DNA from 2 places in the Delftia sp. ASV31 genome. Region 2 is predicted to be linked to the other one. Evidence: riboswitches for the same ligand, from Rfam matches in the RefSeq annotation. Region 2 holds a riboswitch; the other holds the start of a gene.
What was found. A riboswitch is a leader RNA that binds a small molecule or an ion and turns the genes downstream of it on or off. The one in region 2 is predicted to bind S-adenosylhomocysteine.
Positions count from the first base shown of each region.

Region 1 (4,416 bases), on a different contig from region 2:
TCCAGCTGGCGCAGCCTGGTGCGCTCGTTCACGGCGTTGGCCACGATGTTGCCCAGCGTCACCAGCTGCACCTGGCCCGTCAGATAGCTTTGCGCGGTGGCGTTGTTGTCCTCGTAGCGCTTGATGGTGGCCGAGGCCGGCGCCACCTGCGTGAGGGCCAGGTCCTCGGTGGAGCCGCGCGTCACGCCCACGGTCTTGCCGGCCAGGTCGGCAGGGGCCTTGATGCTCACGTCCTTGGGGCCGTAGACGCTCTTGGGGAAGGGCGCATAGGCCTGGGTGAAGTCGATCACCTTGGCGCGCTCGGCGTTCTTGCCCAGGCTGGAGATGACGATGTCGGCCTTGCCCGTGGTCAGGAAGGGGATGCGGTTGGTGCTGGTCACGGGCACCAGCTCCACCTTCACGCCCAGCTCCTGGGCCACCAGGGCGGCCATGTCGATGTCATAGCCCTGCAGCTTCAGGTCGGTGCCCAGCGAGCCGAAGGGCGGGAAGTCCTGCGGAATCGCCACGCGCAGCACGCCGGCCTTCTGGATGTTGGCCAGCATGTCGGCATGGGCTGCGCCGCCCAGGCCGGCAGCGGCCAGGGTGGCGGCCGCCAGGGCGGTGCGGATGAATGCGCGGCGGGGTGTCAGGGGGGAAGTCATGCAAAAGCTCCTTCGGAAGGTGGAGTGAGGCGAAAGGAAAGCGGGTCAGGGTCGGGCGCAGATGTATCGGGCGCCGTTGCGTCGGGCGCCGTCGCGTCGGGCGCCGCCGCGTTGTCCGGCGTGTCGAGATCGATGCCGCTGCGCCTGGCGGCCGACAGCAGGTGGGCGCGCATGGCGCCCGCGGCACCCGGCGCATCGCCCGCGCAGACGGCCTGCACGATGGCGTCGTGCTCGCGCACGGGCTGGTCGTCGGCGCCGCTCCAGGCAAAGGGCAGGCGCAGGCTGTGGCTGATGGCCAGCTCCAGCTGACGCGCCATGGCCACCAGGCCCGGGTTGCCCGACAGCTGGGCCAGCAGCAGGTGGAACTGCAGATCGGCGTCGGCGGCGGCCAGCAGGTCGCTGCGGGCGAGGGCGTGGGCCAGCTGGGACTGGGTCCATTGCAGCTGGCGCAGGCCGCTGTCGTCGGCGCGCACGGCCGCCAGCGCGGCCCAGCCCGGCTCCAGCACCAGGCGCAGCTCGATCAGCTGGCGCGGCGAAAGCGTGCCCAGCGCCGGGGTGGCGTAGGCGCGGTGCATGCGTGCACGGCCGCTGTGCGGGCCGTTGATGCGCACGCCCTTGCCCGGCTGGATCTCGACCAGGCCCAGGGCCTCCAGCATGGACAGCGCCTCGCGCAGCGAAGCGCGGCTGATGCCCAGCTGCCGGGCCAGCTCGCGCTGCGGCGGCAGCTGGCTGCCGCCGGGATAGTGGCCGCTCAGGATGTGCTGCTGCAGCGTCTGGGCCATCGAGATCGGAATGCTTTGCATGGGCTGGCGCGGGTGGATGGTTTTGGCCTGACTGGTCAGACCACGTACCCAGCAGATAGCGAATTGCGTGCCAGATGCAAAAAAAGGAGCGTTGTCCTCAGGCGTTGCAAAGAATCCGGGGCGATGGGGCATCCACAATCTGCCCCGAAGGCGGCGCCAGGGGCCCGCGCTGCCGCGCTTTGGTGCAGTGCCGCATGGCTTTGTGCAGGCCTGCCCCGAATGCGGGCGTAAAACCCGCACTGCAGGCCGCCGCCAGCCGCCGTAGAATCCCGGGCTTTGGCCCGAGGAGCGTTGCAGCGCGGCACCCGCCCATCCGTACACCGGATCGCGTGCCGCGTCAGGCTTGGGCCAGGTGCAGGTTCCCGGCCGGACCGCGCCCACGGTGCCAACGACGCTCACCTGTTGCCATGCCGTTTTTGCAGGTGAGCTTGATGTCGTCCTCTTTCACTCCCCCTCCCATGCGTCTGTCGGGCCTGGAGCCTGTCTCCATCGGCGAGGGCACGCTGTTCGTCAACGTGGGCGAGCGCACCAACGTCACGGGCTCCAAGGCCTTTGCGCGCATGATCCTCAACGAGCAGTACGAGGAAGCGCTGTCCGTGGCACGCCAGCAGGTGGAAAACGGCGCCCAGGTGATCGACGTGAACATGGACGAGGCCATGCTCGACAGCAAGGCCGCCATGGTGCGCTTTCTGAACCTCATCGCCTCCGAGCCCGACATCGCCAAGGTGCCGGTCATGGTGGACAGCTCCAAGTGGGAGGTCATCGAGGCCGGACTGCGCTGCCTGCAGGGCAAGGGCATCGTCAACTCCATCTCCATGAAGGAAGGCCTGGATGAATTCAAGCGCCAGGCCCGGCTGATCAGGCGCTACGGCGCGGCCGCCGTGGTCATGGCCTTCGACGAGAAGGGCCAGGCCGACACCTACCAGCGCAAGATCGAGATCTGCGAGCGCGCCTACCGCATCCTGGTGGACGAGGTGGGCTTCCCGCCCGAGGACATCGTCTTCGACCCCAACATCTTCGCCGTGGCCACCGGCATCGAGGAACACGACAACTACGCCGTGGACTTCATCGAGGCCGTGCGCTGGATCAAGAAGAATCTGCCCGGCGCCAAGGTCTCGGGCGGCGTCTCCAACGTGAGCTTCAGCTTCCGCGGCAACGACCCCGTGCGCGAGGCCATCCACACCGTGTTCCTGTACCACGCCATCTCGGCGGGCATGGACATGGGCATCGTCAACGCCGGCATGGTCGGTGTCTATGACGACCTGGAGCCCCAGCTGCGCGAGCGCGTGGAAGACGTGGTGCTCAACCGCCGCCCTGACGCCGCCGAGCGCCTGCTGGAGATTGCCGACGCCGCCAAGGGCGCCGCCAAGGACGACAGCAAGAAGCTCGAATGGCGCGGCACGCCCGAGAACCCGAAGACCGTGGGCGAGCGCCTGTCGCACGCCCTGGTGCACGGCATCACCGACTTCATCGTCGCCGACACCGAAGAGGCCTACCAGCAGATCGTGGTGCAGGGCGGCGGCCGCCCGCTGCACGTGATCGAAGGCCCGCTCATGGACGGCATGAACATCGTGGGCGACCTGTTCGGCGCCGGCAAGATGTTCCTGCCCCAGGTGGTCAAGTCGGCGCGCGTGATGAAGCAGGCCGTGGCCCACCTCGTGCCCTACATCGAAGAGGAAAAGCGCCAGCAGGAAGCGGCGGGCCTGGACGTGTCCAGCAAGGGCAAGATCGTCATCGCCACCGTCAAGGGCGACGTGCACGACATCGGCAAGAACATCGTCACCGTGGTCCTGCAGTGCAACAACTTCGAGGTCATCAACATGGGCGTGATGGTGCCCTGCCATGAGATCCTGGCCCGGGCCAAGGCCGAGGGCGCGGACATCATCGGCCTGTCTGGCCTGATCACGCCCAGCCTCGAAGAGATGCAATACGTCGCCGGCGAGATGCACAAGGACGACTACTTCCGCATCAAGAAGATTCCGCTGCTGATCGGCGGCGCCACCTGCTCGCGCGTGCACACCGCCGTCAAGATCGCGCCCAAGTACGAAGGCCCCGTGGTCTACGTGCCCGATGCCTCGCGCAGCGTCAGCGTGGCCCAGAGCCTGCTGGGCGAGAACAAGGGCAACTACCTGGCCGAGATCCAGGCCGACTACGACAAGGTCCGCACCCAGCACGCCAACAAGAAGAAGACACCGCTGTGGCCTCTGGCAAAGGCCCGCGCCAACGCCACGCCCGTGGACTTTTCCCAGGCCCCCGTTGCGCCACGCGCCCTGGGCCGGCGCGTGTTCCGCAACTTCGACCTGGCCGAGATCGCCGAATACATCGACTGGGGCCCGTTCTTCCAGACCTGGGACCTGGCCGGCCCCTATCCGGCCATCCTCGACGACGAGATCGTCGGCGTCGAGGCGCGCAAGGTGTTGGCCGACGGCCAGGCCATGCTCAAGAAGATCATCGAAGGCCGATGGCTGCAGGCCAACGGCGCCATCGGCCTGTTCCCGGCCAACCGCGTGGGCGATGACATCGAGTTCTACGCCGACGAGTCCCGCAGCCAGGTGCTGATGACCTGGTACGGCATGCGCCAGCAGACCGAAAAGCAGATGGTGGAAGGCCCGGATGGCCAGCCCGTGATGCGCCCCAGCCGCTGCCTGTCCGACTTCGTGGCCACCAAGGAATCGGGCATCCAGGACTACGCGGGCCTGTTCGCCGTCACGGCCGGCATCGGCGCCGAGAAGAAGGACAAGGAGTTCCAGGACGCGCTGGACGACTACTCCGGCATCATGTTCAAGGCCCTTGCCGACCGCCTGGCCGAGGCCTTCGCCGAATGCCTGCACCAGCGCGTGCGCAAGGACCTGTGGGGCTATGCGCCCGACGAGGACCTCAGCAACGAAGCGCTGATCAAGGAACAGTACAAGGGCGTGCGCCCCGCGCCCGGCTACCCGGCCTGCCCCGACCACAGCGCCAAGACCGACCTG
Region 1 is NZ_JAELTK010000080.1:13,433-17,848, reverse strand. It holds gene JHD82_RS23135 (transporter substrate-binding domain-containing protein) at 1-641, opposite strand, end outside; gene JHD82_RS23130 (FadR/GntR family transcriptional regulator) at 638-1,444, opposite strand; S-adenosyl-L-homocysteine riboswitch at 1,722-1,848, shown strand; gene metH (methionine synthase) at 1,903-4,416, shown strand, end outside.
Region 1: another riboswitch for S-adenosylhomocysteine. It lies ahead of metH (methionine synthase); the one in region 2 lies ahead of ahcY (adenosylhomocysteinase).

Region 2 (4,416 bases):
CAGCTTGGCGCGCCCCGGTCCGGGCACGCCGAACTCGGTGCTGGTGTCGATCACACGCTCGTTGCGCTGCTCGCGCAGCACGGTGCGGGACACGCGCTTGGGCGCTGCTTTCACGGCCGAACGGGGTTCGTCCTCGTCCTGCGTTTCAGGCTGTGCAGGCTCCTTCACCACGGCCGCCTGCTGGGCATGCACGAAGAATTCGCGGTTGCCGTCACCGCCTTCGATGGCCGACTCCATCCAGCCCTTGACCTCCAGGCCCAGCTCGCCCAGGCAGGTGCGGATGCGCTGCTCCACCTCGGTGAACAGGGCCGCATCGCGCACGATGCCGCCCTTGCCGACCTGGCCCGGCTGCAGTTCGAACTGCGGCTTGACCAGCATCAGCAGCTGGCCGTGCGGCTTGAGCAGGCGCGTGACGGCCGGCAGCACCAGGGTCAGCGAGATGAAGGACAGATCGCCCGTGACGAAGTCGAACTGCGGCGTGATGTCCACGTCGGCAAACTCGGCGCGGCGGCGGCGCTGCGTGGCCACCGTGCCTTCTTCCCGGGCCTTGCCCTTGGCCGCGCGCTCGGCCTTGAAGGCCTCGATCTCTTTTTCCTTGGCGTCGTCGCTGTCGTCGTAGTCTTCATCGACCAGACCGCCGTTGCGCATCCAGGCATAGGGCGCCACGGGCTGAGTGTCGTTGTCGTCGGGATCTTCTTCCCAGCGTTCGGACAGCACTTCCTCGCAGGACTCCTGCAGGCCCTCGGCCGTCACCGCGCGGGCGTTGACGCCCTCGACGCAGATCACACGCACATCCGAGCGCAGCCGGTCGTGCAACTGGCCATGGCCCACGTCCACGCCGATGACCTGGGCGGCGCCCGCCTGCAGCAGGCAGTCGGTGAAACCGCCCGTGCTCTGGCCCACGTCCAGGCAGCGCAGGCCCTGCACCGACAGCTTGGTGGCCGCCAGCGCGCCTTCCAGCTTCAGCCCGCCGCGCGAGATGAACCGGGCCTCGGCCCCGTCCAGCAGCTGCAGCTCGGCACCCGCAGGAATCTCGTCGCCGTTCTTGGCAACCTTCTTCCAAGGCGTCAGCGGCGTCATGCGCCATTGCACGCCGCCCGCAATCAGCCGCTGCGCCTGCGAGCGCGTGGCCGCATGGCCGGCTTCCACCAAAAATACATCTGCGCGCATAGCGTCGCTCCAGGAAATCTCAGTTGACTAATGCCCGAAACCGGCGCGACCCAACTCAGGGACGCCAAGCAAGGGCCGCCCCGCAGCGAGGGCGTCGTCCCCCTCCTCCGCGAAGCGGATAGAGAGGGGGAAGGCGCGTCAGCGCCTCAGGGGGTGCTTAGTAGCGATAAGTTTCGGGCTTGTAGGGGCCCTGCTTGCTCACGCCGATATAGGCAGCCTGGCCGTCCGTCAGTTCGGTCAGCATGGCGCCGACCTTCTTCAGGTGCAGGCGGGCGACCTTCTCGTCCAGGATCTTGGGCAGCACGTAGACCTTGCCGACCTCGTAGGCGTCGGGCTTGGTGAACAGCTCGATCTGGGCGATGGTCTGGTTGGCGAACGAGGCGCTCATCACGAAGCTGGGGTGGCCGGTGGCGCAACCCAGGTTCACCAGGCGGCCCTTGGCCAGCAGGATGATCTTCTTGCCGTCAGGGAAGGTGATGTGGTCCACCTGGGGCTTGATTTCTTCCCACTGATACTGCTCGATGGAGGCGACGTCGATCTCGTTGTCGAAGTGGCCGATGTTGCAGACGATGGCTTCGTTCTTCATGGCCACCATGTGCTCGTGGCGGATGATGTCGCGGTTGCCGGTGGTGGTCACGAAGATGTCGGCCTTGTCGGCTGCCCACTCCATGGTCACGACCTTGTAGCCTTCCATGGCCGCCTGCAGGGCGTTGATGGGATCGATCTCGGTGACCCAGACCTGGGCCGACAGCGCGCGCAGCGCCTGGGCGCAGCCCTTGCCCACGTCGCCGTAGCCGGCCACCACGGCAACCTTGCCGGCGATCATCACGTCGGTGGCGCGCTTGATGCCGTCCACCAGCGATTCGCGGCAGCCGTAGAGGTTGTCGAACTTGCTCTTGGTGACCGAGTCGTTGACGTTGATGGCACGGAACTTCAGCGTGCCCTTGGCCGACATCTCGTTGAGGCGGTGCACGCCGGTCGTGGTCTCTTCGGTCACGCCGATGATGTGGGCGCTCTTGCGCGTGTACCAGGTGGGGTCCTGGGCCAGCTTGGCGCGGATGGCGGCGAAGGCGATCTTCTCTTCTTCGGAGGCGGGGTTGTCCAGCACGGACAGGTCCTTTTCGGCGCGCATGCCCAGGTGCAGCAGCATGGTGGCGTCGCCGCCGTCGTCCAGGATCATGTTGGGGCCTTCGCCTTCGGTGCCGGCGGCGCCGAATTCAAAGATGCGGTGGGTGTAATCCCAGTAGTCGGCCAGCGATTCGCCCTTGATGGCGAACACGGGCGTGCCGGTTTCAGCGATGGCGGCAGCAGCGTGGTCCTGCGTCGAGAAGATGTTGCACGACGCCCAGCGCACTTCGGCGCCCAGGGCCTTGAGCGTCTCGATCAGCACGGCCGTCTGGATGGTCATGTGCAGCGAGCCCGCGATGCGCGCGCCCTTGAGGGGCTGGGCAGCGGCGAATTCCTCGCGCGTGGCCATCAGGCCGGGCATTTCGGTTTCGGCGATCAGGATTTCCTTGCGGCCCCAGGCAGCGAGGGAAATGTCAGCGATGGCCGTGTCGGCGGAAACGGGACGAACAGCAGCGTTCATGGTTTTCTCCAAAAGATGAATGAAAAACCACGTTCTGCGGGAGACGAAAAAAAGCTCACCGCACAGAAAGCGTGGGCGAGCGTCGTTGCAGGTATGACTCCGAGCCTCGCGACCACGCCTGATGTGTGGGGCCGCTGCAACGCTCCTCGGAGAGGCGCCGATTATACCGATCCCGTGGATGCCTCACCGCCCAGCCCCACAAGCCGGTAGCCCACCTGCAGCTCGGTCACCAGGTGGCGCGGCTGGGCCGGCTCGTCCTCGATCTTCTGGCGCAGATTGGCCATGTGCACGCGCAGGTAGTGGGCACGGCTCAGGTACTCGGGGCCCCACACCTGCAGCAGCAGCTGGCGGTGGGTGAGCACCCGGCCCTGGGCGGCGATCAGGGCCGCCAGCAGGCGGAATTCGATGGGCGTGAGGTGCACCGGCTGCCCCGCGCGCCGCACCTCATGCGTGGCCAGGTCCACCTGAACCGGGCCGAAGTGCACCTTGCTGGACGCGGCGGTGCCGCCCGCCCCACCGGCGGCGCCCAGCTGCTGGCGGCGGCGCAGCATCACGCGCAGCCGGGCCAGCAGCTCGGGCACGCCGAAGGGCTTGACCAGGTAGTCGTCGGCGCCGGCATCCAATGCGGCCACCTTCTCGTCCTCACGCTCGCGCGCGGAGAGCACGAGCACGGGCACGGAGGACCACCCGCGCAGCTCGGTCAGGACCTGCTTGCCATCGGCGTCGGGCAGGCCCAGGTCGAGGATGACCAGATCGGGCTGGCGGCTCGCCGCCTCGATCAGGCCGCGGCGCGCGCTGTCGGCCTCGAAGACCTGCCAGCCTTCGTCTTCCAGCACCAGGCGCACGAAGCGGCGGATGCCGGGGTCGTCCTCGATCATCAGGATGCGGTTGGCGGGCGTGCTCATGGGAGGCTTTCGTGCATGGCGGGACTCTAATCCAGCGCAGGCTGCTCGGGCACGGGAAAGCGCAGCGTGAAGATGGTGCCCGGGCCGGGCCGCGCGGCGGCGGCCTCGATGCGCCCGCCATGCGCCTCGACGATGCTGCGCACCAGCGCCAGGCCCAGGCCGATGCCCGAGACGGTGGACTCGGCCGTGCCGCGCGTGAAGGGCTCGAACAGCGTCTCCACCGGCAGATGCGATGGCAGGCCCGGCCCGCCGTCGCGCACGGACAGCAGCAGTTCGCCGTCCTGCACACGCGCACTGATGGCCAGCGGCGTGCCGGCCGGCGTGTACTTGGCGGCGTTGTCCAGCAGGTTGACCAGCACGCGCTCCATGAGCAGGGCATCGAGCTGCAGCAGCGGCAGGCTGGCGGGCACGTCGGTGCTCACGAGATGCTGGCCCAGACGCGCGCGCATCTGGCGCAGCGCGCTGCCCACCACTTCGTCCAGCGGCAGCCATTCGCGCTGCAGGTGCACGCCGCCTTGCTGCAGGCGCGCCATGTCCAGCAGGTTCTCCACCAGGCGCTGCATGGCCTGCGCCTGGATGCGGACCTGCTCCAGCATGTCGGCCGCGCCGCCCGGCGGCACATGGCGCTGCGCGGCCTCGGCCGCGCCCAGGATGGTGGTCAGCGGGGTGCGCAGGTCGTGCGAGACGGCCGACAGCAGGGTGTTGCGCATGCGCTCGCCCTCCATGGCGATCTGGGTCTGCTGGGCCACGGCC
Region 2 is NZ_JAELTK010000094.1:11,602-16,017, reverse strand. It holds gene JHD82_RS24705 (TlyA family RNA methyltransferase) at 1-1,170, opposite strand, end outside; gene ahcY (adenosylhomocysteinase) at 1,328-2,758, opposite strand; S-adenosyl-L-homocysteine riboswitch at 2,829-2,912, opposite strand; gene JHD82_RS24695 (response regulator) at 2,920-3,663, opposite strand; gene JHD82_RS24690 (sensor histidine kinase KdpD) at 3,690-4,416, opposite strand, start outside.